2 regions of the Paenibacillus sp. V4I7 genome follow, and region 2 is predicted to be linked to the other one. Evidence: riboswitches for the same ligand, from Rfam matches in the RefSeq annotation. Region 2 holds a riboswitch; the other holds the start of a gene.
What was found. A riboswitch is a leader RNA that binds a small molecule or an ion and turns the genes downstream of it on or off. The one in region 2 is predicted to bind cyclic di-AMP.
Positions count from the first base shown of each region.

Region 1: another riboswitch for cyclic di-AMP. It lies ahead of QFZ80_RS27400 (stalk domain-containing protein); the one in region 2 lies ahead of QFZ80_RS32975 (resuscitation-promoting factor).

Region 1 covers NZ_JAUSZD010000002.1:5,849,288-5,855,220, reverse strand. Annotated here, with positions in the region: gene QFZ80_RS27410 (DHH family phosphoesterase) at 106-1,314, shown strand; gene QFZ80_RS27405 (hypothetical protein) at 1,397-1,567, shown strand; gene QFZ80_RS27400 (stalk domain-containing protein) at 1,696-2,487, opposite strand; cyclic di-AMP (ydaO/yuaA leader) riboswitch at 2,492-2,643, opposite strand; gene QFZ80_RS27395 (LiaF transmembrane domain-containing protein) at 2,806-3,096, shown strand; gene QFZ80_RS27390 (PspA/IM30 family protein) at 3,123-3,749, shown strand; gene liaF (cell wall-active antibiotics response protein LiaF) at 3,921-4,583, shown strand; gene QFZ80_RS27380 (sensor histidine kinase) at 4,633-5,697, shown strand; gene QFZ80_RS27375 (response regulator) at 5,752-5,933, shown strand, end outside.
Region 2 covers NZ_JAUSZD010000002.1:7,041,315-7,047,247, reverse strand. Annotated here, with positions in the region: gene QFZ80_RS32995 (HD domain-containing protein) at 1-1,095, shown strand, start outside; gene QFZ80_RS32990 (TatD family hydrolase) at 1,152-1,919, shown strand; gene QFZ80_RS32985 (ABC transporter permease) at 1,905-3,137, opposite strand; gene QFZ80_RS32980 (ABC transporter ATP-binding protein) at 3,134-3,877, opposite strand; cyclic di-AMP (ydaO/yuaA leader) riboswitch at 4,160-4,345, shown strand; gene QFZ80_RS32975 (resuscitation-promoting factor) at 4,639-5,778, shown strand; gene rnmV (ribonuclease M5) at 5,895-5,933, shown strand, end outside.

The sequences.
Region 1 (5,933 bases), 1.2 Mb from region 2:
TTTCAGTTATGGGACCATTTCGAGTATTTCTCTGTCCATTAACACCGAATAAAGTGACTTGATCAAGGGTACCTTAATGGAAATCATTAACAGGAGGGTGTGCCCTTGTATCATTTGTATACTCATAATGATCTGGATGGAGTAGGTTGCGGTATAATAGCTCGATTAACATTTGGTGAAAAGGTAGAAATTCGATATAACTCTGTCGGAGGGTTAAATTTACAAGTAAAACGCTTTTTAGAAAAATCAAGAAAAAAGAACTATTTGTTTATCACCGACTTATCCGTGGATGAAACGAATGAACTAGGACTAAACGAGTTTGCGAAATCGGGTGGAAAAGTAAAACTTATTGATCATCATAAAACCTCGCTTCATTTAAACAAATATTCGTGGGGAATGGTTCAGATTGCGTATGAAAATGGAAAACTTGCTTCTGCAACTTCTCTATTTTATGAGTATCTGATCCAGAACGGATTGTTGAAGCCAATGAAGGGATTAGATGAATTCGTCGAATTGGTCCGTCAGTATGATACCTGGGAATGGGAACAGAATGACTATATCAAGGCTAAGCGATTAAACGATCTCTTTTATTTAATTTCCATTGAAGAATTTGAGGAAAAAATGGTGGCTCGCATTCAGCAAAGCGAGAACTTTGCATTCGATCCCTTTGAAGAAAAAATTTTGGATATGGAAGAAGAAAAAATTGAACGCTATGTGCGCAGAAAAAAGAGGGAAATCATCCACTCCCGAATCGATGATCATCATGTAGGCATCGTTCATGCGGAATCCTATCATTCTGAACTTGGAAACGCTCTAGGCAAAGAAAATCCTCATCTGGATTACATCGCAATCATGAATATGGGCGGTAAAAAGATAAGCTTTCGAACGATTCACGATCACATCGATGTCTCGGAAATTGCGGGTCTTTATGGAGGAGGAGGCCATGCTAAAGCTTCCGGTTGCTCTATGACAGAAGAAGCCTATCAGTGGTACGTAGCGAAGCCATTCCCGATGGAACCCATTCGCGCGGATGCGAATAAAAATACATTTAACATGAAAAATTCTGTTTATGGATCACTTTATGAGAATAGAAATGAACAACAAGTGTTTATTTTTCCTTCGGGAGACAGATGGGAAGTCGATGTGGATGGGGTCGAATCCAACCAACATTTTTCTACTTTCGAAGAGGCAGAGCGTTATGTCAAAAGGGATTATGCCGCTTGGTTAGTTCGGGACGAAACGTATGTTGCATTCCTAATGGAGCATATGGCGGCAAGAAAAACAAAAAACCTCGAAGGTAGTTCAGTCATATAAAGAGCAACGCTAGTTTCAGATAACTGGGATAAAATGCAAGTCACCTTCTCATACTAACTATGAGACAATGGAGGTGAACGCTATGCCCAAAAATGACGCCGATCCCAAGCATGACCGCGAAGATAACAAAGCAGATAAGAAAAATAATCAGCAGAATAACGCTAATTTTATGGAAGAAGCTCAAACGCTATCGAGCAACGAGGCACCTGATTACGTCCCAAGTTTAAATGGTATCCCTAAAAATCAAGTTTAAGTAACTGCAGGCTGCTCTTCTCGTCACTATATGATGGGAGAGCAGCTTTTCTGATTTTTCCACCTTAAATAAAAAAAGCTGATTTCTTGAGAAGTAAATCTCAGAAACCAGCTTTTTTTTCAGCCGTTTTAATTGGATAATTTGTACACTTTAATGGTTTGGATACCAAACTTCTTCACAGATTGCTTGGATCCTGGGATAAAGATATCAAGACGCTTGCCTTTGATTGCACCGCCAGTATCTGTCGCGTAAGCATACATGCCGCCTACAGGTAAGCCGTTGAAATTATAACCTTCTATATAGAGCTTAGATCCTAGAGGAATCACGGTGGGATCTACAGCAACGGTTCCAATACTTAGTGGATTACCCATATAATCAAAAGCTCCGTAGCCGCCATTCTCAGATGGATCTGCTGAATAGGCAGTGGATTTAAACAATTCATAATCTGGCGCATACTTATTGCCATCTTTACTTAGAATAGCTAATTTGCTGCTAGCGTCCCACTGAACGGGAATATCGGATACTTTGCTTAGAAAACGAAGAGGCACGTATACGCGTCCATTTTGGAATTCCGCATGTGTGTCCATCTCGACACGGTGGCTATCGATTTCAGCTTCTTTTTGTCCAGATACTAAGGTGATTGAATGTTTGCTGTTATTTAGCGTGACCTTGATCTCATCGCCTTCTTTTTGCCACTTTACTTCATAACCAAGCTTCTCCGTTACGAAACGAATCGGTACTTGGGTAGCATGATTCTCATCCAAAAAAGGCTGAGCATCCGGAAATTGAACCAGTTTATCATTGACTTGCACTTTCACATCCATCTCTGCGGCATTCGCCGTAAATGGGGAAAGAAAGCCTCCTGCCAACACTGTTAAAGACACAGCAAGGCTAGTTAACCCTTTAGTAATTGTATGCAATTGGTAATCCTCCTTCATGAGCCTTCGAGGTTAGTTGACGGGTTCGGGAAGAAGGTTCTCCCTAGTCTGCTCCGATGAAGAGCAAATATTCACCCCATGTAAATCGTCCCCCGTACCGACACTTTGTCTGTGCACCGGACTCGGCTTCAAATAGTTTAGCACTTGAGGCCTTGTGGGACAACGGCCAAAATATGGATGGAGGTCTTAGAGGGTACTGGACTTAGGTCTAGGTACAAAAACAGTCGCGAGTCCGTTTTGACGTTTAGCTGTTTCAGGTACGATAGAAGCATGAAGAACACGTGAGGGGCGGTAAGCAGAATGAGTATGGATCGATCGAAAGGGTTGGCTTTGGTTTTAATCACAGCAGGTATACTTATTTGCCTGCATCAATTTGGCAGTCATATTCATTTTATGGGATTTTTATTCCCGGCAGCTATGCTTGGATTAGGCTATGTAGGCATTAAGAATGGGAAGAAAATTGGTTGGTTTTTCGCCGGCTTAGGCGGCTTGATACTGACCATTAAACTATCGGGCTTCATCGCCATTGCTTTCGCTGTATGTTTAGTGGTGTACGGTATTCATCTATTGAAGAAACGAAATGAATTTTAAAACATAAGAAAATGGGGGTGTAATTCATGAGCATATTGAATCGGATTGGCAAAATAGCAGAAGCTGCATGGCAAGAAACGGCCGGCAAGCTCGATCATCATGAACAGGGTAGCAGCGTGATAGAAAAGCTGGAACAGCGCTATCAGGAGGCGCTGCAGCGAACTATTGAGCTGCGACGCCACAGTGTGAACGCAGAGGAGATGGCGCAGCTGCGCGGCGAGCAAGCCGAGCTGGCAATGCGCGCCGGCGATGAAGAGCTCGCGCGGCTCGCGCTGCAAGAGAAGCAGCGCGAGGAAGCCGCTTGCGAGCACTACCGCGCGCAGTACGCGAGCAGCCAGGACGTGTGCCTGGCGCTCGCGGATGAACTGCGCGGGCTGCGTGCGGGGCACGCAGCCGAGGGGGTGCAGCCGCCGAGCAGCGGTCTGCACGAGAAAGAGGCTCGCGACACTTGGCGCGAGCTGGAAGTGACCGGCCGCGAGCTCGGCCGGGAAGCGCTGCAGGGGCTCCGCGAAGCGGGCCGCCTGTCGCAAGAGACGCTGAAGGAAGCCGGCGGCAACCTTCAGCAGGAGCTGCGCACGCTGCGCGGCAAGTTCCAGCAGGATTGGCAGCAGCATCGCTCCAGCGGTGACACCGACCCACGCGACAAGAAATAGTCGCGTGTTATCCCTCAAGCGCCTAATAACTAGGCGCAGGAGCTCTTGACCTCCATGATTCATGCGGAAGCCTTGCCGCGCAAGGATTTGCATCTTGGAGGTCGTCCATTCTTATGGTATGCTAGGAATCTATATGAACTAATTTAAAAGTCAGCCAGAGGAGGTGCAGCGATGGGAGAAGAAACTAAAAGCAACCGTAACCGCAATACAGCACTAGTGCTGATTGGAGCCGGTCTTTTTTTGCTTCTAGATCATACGATAGGCTTTTTCCCCATTCTTGCCATTATCCTCATCTTGCTAGGCATTCATCGGGTCCGTTCACGCAAAGAGCGCAAAGGTTATGTACTGATCGGCATAGGGGCAGTGATTTTATTCGGAGATCACATTACCATTGTGTTCTCTATTGTTTTAATTTCGCTAGGTTTGTTTTTCATACGATCGAAGCAAGTACACAAAGACGACACGTATATGCAGAAGCAGAAATTGGTGGATAGCGTCCGTTTAGGCCGTGAGCCTTGGATTTTACGCAACAGTTCAACTTGGTACATTATTGGAGAAACCTACATTGATCTTTCACTTGCGATTTTGGAGCAAAAGGAAACCACGGTCATCCTGCAAGGCGTAGTAGGAGATGTAGATATCAAAGTGCCGGAGGATATCGGTGTCGCTGTGACGGCTTCCATCTCGTTTGGGCAGATTCAAGTTGCGAATGAGCGTGAGTCCGGGGTTATGAATAAGCTGATTTGGCAGTCCCCTAACTATGAACATTGCGATCACCGCGTGAAACTTGTGCTTTCTTACATCGTAGGAGATATCAAGATTAAAGTATTGTGAGAATGTGCGCTTGGGCACGCGTAAAGATCTCGAGGAGGTTCATTACCAATTGGACGGCTATAAACGACGATTAACGAATATGATATGGCGCAGCATGAGTGAATCGATCATCTTTAGTTTCGTTGTGTTTGGCGCGATCATTTATTTTTTGAATTCGCGCAATCTGATTGTGCCATTTACGAGCTGGCAAGAGGGCGTTAAATTTACATTTATGGCGATTTTGGTTATAGGCGGCATTGGCGCTGTGTATGGCTTCTGGAATAGCAACCGAATTACTCGGAGGCTTGAACCGATGATGGAAACGATGATTTTGCTGGAAAAAGGAACGTTTGCCCGCGGTGGCTTCCAACACGGTGAAGATGAAATCGGGCGACTGGGTGATCAGTTAGGCCGTATTATGAAGCGGTGGGAAGAGCAGGTTACTTCCCTACAGCGCTTATCTAATGATAATGCGGAGCTTGCGGAGAAAGCAAAGCTGTCTGCGGTTATTGAAGAAAGACAGCGATTAGCGCGAGAGCTTCATGATGCGGTGAGCCAGCAATTATTCGCGATATCGATGACGGCAACAGCAGTAGGGCGGACTTTGGATAAGGATTTCGAGAAGGCTAAACGGCAAATTCATCTCATCGAGGAGATGGCATCTGTTGCCCAATCGGAAATGAGAGCCTTGCTGCTGCATCTAAGACCTATTCATCTGGAAGGGAAACGACTGTCCGAAGGACTTGTTGAGCTTCTGAAGGAGCTTGCGGCAAAAGTGCCCATGGCGATTACTTGGGATATGGACGAAGATATCCGCTTGAATAAGGGGATTGAGGATCATTTGTTCCGTATCGTACAAGAGGCGCTTTCTAATGCTCTGCGCCATTCTAAGGCGAACAAGCTGGAAGTGAAGCTGCTGCACCGTCATGACGGTGTTCGTCTTGCGATACGCGATGACGGAGTCGGTTTTGAATTAGATGCTAAAAAGCTTACATCGTATGGTATAGTGTCCATGAAGGAGCGGGTTAATGAAATCGGCGGCTCTGTGGATATCATTACGGCGCCTGATCGAGGTACACGCATTGAGATTCGTGTGCCTATCCTCGCTACCACTGAATATGTTGTGGAAAATTAACTTTTAACCATAGATGGCAGGGCAAAAATAGTTTTCTAACGAGAGGAGTAGCAAATGGAAGACGCGTTGATTAAGGTTTTACTTGTCGATGACCACGAAATGGTCAGGATCGGACTAGCAGCTGTTCTAGGCACAGAGGATGGTATTGAAGTGGTCGGGGAAGCCAGCAATGGTCAAGATGGCATTCGGCTTGCACAGGAATATCGACCGGATGTCGTACTCATGGATTTGGTCAT
Region 2 (5,933 bases):
TATGAAATCACTCGGAAAATCATTTCACAATTCGAACGCAATCACTATGAGGATTGGCCACAAGAGGAACGTTTACTCTGCCTTTGTGCGGCATTGCTACATGATCTTGGTCACGGACCCTTCTCGCATTCCATTGAAAAAGCTTTTGGAACGAGACATGAAGATTGGTCGTGCAGAATTGTCCTTGGAGATACCGATGTGAACAAAGTCCTCAGTCGAGTGTCACCTGATTTTCCGAAAAAAGTGGCGGGCGTTATTTGTAAATCGTATAGTGAAGAAATTGTGGTTAGTCTTGTATCGAGTCAGTTGGATGCAGATCGTATGGATTATTTGCTGCGTGACGCCTATTTCACTGGTGTAAATTACGGCACATTCGATCTGGAGCGAATACTTCGTGTTATTAGGCCCTATAAGGGGCACATTGTTGTTAAGGAAAGCGGCATGCATGCTGTAGAAGACTATTTAATGTCCCGTTATCAAATGTACTGGCAGGTATATTTCCATCCTGTGACACGCAGTGCGGAAATTTTGCTGCACAAGATTTTTGCGCGTGCTAAACATTTATACGAAGAAAATTATTCGTTTGGATTTATGGTTGAGCCTATTTTGCATCTGATTCAGAATAAAATTACGTTGGAAGATTATTTACTATTGGATGAGTCTGTTATGCAGACGATGCTAGCTTTCTGGAGTAATGAGAAAGATCCTATTTTAGGCGATATGTGTAAACGGTTTTTGGACCGTAAGTTGTACAAATACAGCACCTTTGATGAATCTAGTCAACGTCAGATTAAGCTGATGGAAAAAGTGATGGCTGAGGTCGGATTCGACCCTACCTATTACATGGAAATTGATTTTCCATCGAATCAATCCTATGACGTGTACAGACCGGGTGAAACAGATGACAATTTGCCAATTTTTCTGCTGGATCATAAGGAGACATTAACGGAAATTACTCATCGATCTGAGATTGTGCAGTCCATCAGCGGATTCCAAATGGGTAAGCATCATGTTTATTATCCAGAAGAGCTGTTGGAACGCTTGAACGCAACCAATTATCCTGATTTATGGGCACTGCTAGGTGAGCAAGATTAACAAGATAAGCTAGAAAATAAGTGCAATAGAATATTTCAATTTAAGGGAGAACATAAATGCTAACGGATTCACACACACATTTAAATGCTGAACAATTTAATGAAGATCAAGATGAAGTGATAGAACGAGCGCTGGACGCCGGGGTGACAAGAATAGTAAATGTAGGCTTCAACCGGGAGACCATACCCAGTTCGATTGCCCTCGCTGAGAGGTACGATTTCATCTATTCTACGGTAGGGTGGCATCCTGTTGATGCTATTGATATGATGCCTGGGGACTTGGAATGGATTGAAGAGTTGTGCAAGCATGAGAAAGTTGTTGCCATCGGAGAAATTGGACTAGATTACTACTGGGATAAGTCGCCGAAGGATGTACAGCAGCGGGTATTTCGGGAGCAAATTCGTCTAGCGCGTAAATTGGGGATGCCCATTGTCATACATAATCGAGATGCCCATCAAGATATTTTGCATATTTTAAAAGAAGAGAAGGCCGAGGAAGTGGGGGGAATCATGCACTGCTTTTCAGGAAGCTGGGAGACGGCGAAGCAGTGTCTGGATATGAATTTTCATATTTCTTTTGGAGGTCCAGTTACGTTTAAGAACGCTAAGCAACCGAAGGAAGTGCTGGCGAAAGTTCCGTTAGATCGTTTATTAATTGAGACCGATGCTCCCTACCTGACCCCCCATCCTTTCCGCGGCAAGCGCAATGAAACCGGCTATGTTCGCTTGGTAGCTGAGACAGCCGCGGAAATTCGGGGGTTGACTTTGGAGGAAATAGCGGAAATAACAACGAACAATGCCATTCGATTGTTAGGTCTCAAGTAAAGCGTTTTTCTCGAACTTGCGACGAAGCACAATGCCGCAGCTGAAAGAGATGAAGATGAGACTGATTAGTGGAACGAGTAGATAGATTGGTGAAGAGCGAATCATAAGAGGAATTGTCAAGATACATAGCTCTAGAAGCAAGACAGACCAAATAATAAAGGCCAGCGAACCGGCTTTTGAATTCTGATTGAGCGGGTACATCTCCAGCCAGAACGTATAGCGATGGGCGCGCTCGAGAGACGATAACTGAACAAGGGAAATTAGAAGAGAAATCATGAAGATTAAACTCCTTGCAGTACCGCTGCTTGAAACGGCTATAGCTAGTACCCCTAACAAGGTGATACGCAGTACGATCGCGAACAGCTCCGTACGCAGCAATGTCTTCATATATAGGTACAAAAAGGTTGCATCTTGTCTAAAAGGTATGAACCGTGTCAGCCCGCTGATCCAACTTCGGCGGGCTATTCGCGTTCCCATTTGAGGCACATCGACGAACCAGCTGAAAAAGGCATAAAGCCGAGCTTGCTGCTGATTTTCCTTGGTGATCAAGTAGTCCCAACCGATGACGTATTTAGATACAAAATAAACGGCTGCTATCCATAAGAAAATAAGAAGCAGCGCAGCGCAACTTGCCCATAAAATGCTGGTTAGAAATTGCAGTGAAATGAGAGCGGTTGTTGCAATCCATCGAAAGCTAACCGAAGCTAATCTGGTGCGCTCATGGGCAAAGCGACTTTCCTGCCAACTCGCTAATAAATTAGCTATCTTTAATAGAAGAAGTAGTGCGAGCATCAGTAAGAAATGCTGCTCTGAAGCGCCGAGGCAGTGGTGATAAAGCGGCCATAAAATCACCCAGGCGATAAATGTCCAAAAAGCTTGCAGTGTCAAACTGTACATGAATCCACTTCGGAAATAAGCGCCCATTTGATGTTCGATCCGTAACAAAAACATGCGGTCTGCTTTCCTTACCAAGGTACGAATAGGGCTTGAAGATAGCAGAGGAACGAGCAGCAAAAGCACGATCCACAGATAGGGATAATCTGTCGGAAGACGCTGTAGTATTTTTGCATAATAATAGGAAGAAATGATGACAAGAAATAACACGAGACCGATGAAATTACTACGCGCTGCGTATTGCCAATAGCCCATGGATTCCTTCATATAATGTTCGAATCTTTGCTGCCATAAGGCACGGGTGTTGATATCCATATTGCTCATAAAGAGTCCCCTTGTACAAGCTTATAGAAAATGTCGTCTAGTGACGCTCCAGGGAGTTCGGTTTGCCCGCGTAATTCGACTAAATCACCCTGAGCAACCATACGACCTCGATGAAGGACAACGTAATTATCGCAATATTTTTCAATGGTTGACAAAATATGCGATGAGATGAGGAATGATGCTCCTTTATGTTTCATTTTCACCATTAATTCGAGTAATGAACGGATCGCTAATGGGTCGAGGCCGAGAAAGGGTTCATCGATAATATATAACGAGGGTTCGATCAGAAATGCGTTCATAATCATGACTTTCTGTTTCATTCCTTTGGATAAATGACTGGCGAAGCTGTTCAGCTTGTCCTTCATTTGAAACTGCTCCAAAAGGGAGCTGGATCGAGCCAAATAGTCGTCCTTCGACAAGCCGTAGGCCATAGCGGTTAGCTCAAGGTGTTCGCGGATCGTAAGCTCTTCGTAGAGCTCGGGGCTTTCGGGTACATAAGCGTATGTAGCACGATAGGACAAAGGATTTTCAGCTAAAGTCAGACCGTTAATTCGAATGGATCCTTTTTGCGGTTGAAGAAGGCCGAGAATGTTTTTGATCGTCGTACTTTTACCCGCGCCATTAAGTCCGATCAGACCCATCATTTCACCTTGACGGATAGAAAAGGTTAGGTCATGAAGAACGGGTTTTTTTGGTAAATATCCCCCATATAAAGAGTCAACTTGTAGAATGGAGCCCATCTCATTGCCTCCCTGATTAGCAAATTATTGGTATTTATGAATCACTTTCCTATACGAACATTATAAACAAATTTGTAATTTAAGCCTAGTTTTGGGGTGAAAAGTTGAAAAGAGTTAGTATACGTACGTTAAAGTGAGATATAAGTAGAAATAGAGCTATTTAATTGTTCATTTAAGCGAATTTTAGTCGATTTAGCCCTTTTTAGTAGGTGTTAATCCCTTTACAGGTTAAGATTAACAGCGTAATATACTTTTCATAATAACTTAATAACCAATTTGCCATTTTTCCATTCGCTGAGTTCCATTTATGGGAACGGGGGAACCACTGTAAGCTGAAGAAGCGTGCTTCTTGAGTGAACAGAGTGAGTAACAGGGGTGAATCTTTGAGTATACTTCGTATGCTCTTAGTAGGGCGACTCTCACGTCCGAATCCGTCAGCTAACCTCGTAAGCGTAAGAGAGGTAACGATTGTCGTGCGTGCTATTTGTGTATTTTACTATACAAACTAAGCCAGCGAGAAGAGTCCTCTTCTTGCTGGCTTTTTGTCTTCATAAAGGGCTATACACATTTCGGACGACTAATATTTGCCCGGAATTCATATGAATGTTGAATAGGCAAACTGGTGTGGGACGACCAGAAGGCAGCGGTTTAGCACCGTACTGCTGATGGCGAACACGTTAAGTTAAACTAAAAAACCTTAGTCGCGTCAAATCTAATCATGCTGTAACCTGGCGGCGAGGCTTTGAAGGAGGACCGAAGAAGTGGGCAGTATCTCTATTAGCGAGACCCATGTAAAACGATCATCCAGCATGTCCTTCGCATTGCGATGGAAGCATGAAAACTTGCGTTTGATTTTAAGCTTAGCCATAATTTCAATCGCAATGACTTTCATGTTTTTGGTGTTGTTGTACGGTACGGCTACCAAGAGCGTATCCGTGGTTGTGAATGGACAAGAAACCGTTGTGCATACGAAGCAATGGGTCCTGCAACGCCTACTGGATGAACAAGCCATAAAGATTGGTGAACACGATGAAATTTCTACTGCGCCAACGACAACAATCAAGGGTGGAGACAAAATTGTCATCGAACATGCCTCACCGATTCAATTGACTGCTGATGGAAAGACCACCACTGTTTACACAACTGCAAGAACGGTAGAAAGTGCATTGCAACGTTTACATATTGCACTTGGGGAGCACGATCGTTTAACTCCCGAACCGACAGCCTCTCTGAGCTCGGGCGATGAAATCAAAATCGTTCGTGTAAAAAAAGAGACGGAGGAAGTAACTGAGCCGATTGCGTTCGATACGGAAAAGAAGAGCGACGCATCGCTACTCAAAGGCAAAGAGCAAGTCGTCCAAGAAGGTAAAGAGGGCGTACTCTTGAAGAAGAAAGAAAAGACTTTCGAAGATGGTGTTTTAGTCGCGGAAGCAGTTGTGGGTGAAGAAGTACAAACAGAAAGTATTAATAAAGTTGTGTCCGTAGGTACGAAAAACCCTGTGGTTGTTCTCTCGTCTTCATCACCTAGTGTGGATGAGGTTTCGAAGAACGGTGTTACCTTTGGTTATAAACAAATCCTGAAGAATGTGAAGTTAACTGCGTATTCAGCAGGCGTTGCATCCACAGGTAAATCCGAAGGATCACCTGGTTACGGTAAAACCTATACAGGGACTACGGTGTCAGAAGGCAGAACGATTGCTGTTGATCCAAAAGTCATCCCGCTCGGATGGTGGGTATTCATCGAGGGCATTGGCTTCCGCCGTGCTGAAGATATTGGCAGCGGTGTGAAAGGTCAAATGATTGATGTCTACTTTGAAGATCATGGTTATGCCAATAAATTCGGGACGAAGCAAGGGTACACCGTGTATGTGGTAGGACCGAAAAAGCCGTCTGAAAATTAACGTGTAAACGTCTGTTTCAGAGGGAAGAATGTCATATATACGTTGCCAGGTGACGACCTGGGCGAAAGAAGAGGGGACCCCTCTTCTTTTTCTGCGTACTGGGAAGGGAACCGCTTATGATAAAAGAAGTGATTGTCGTCGAAGGCAAAGACGAT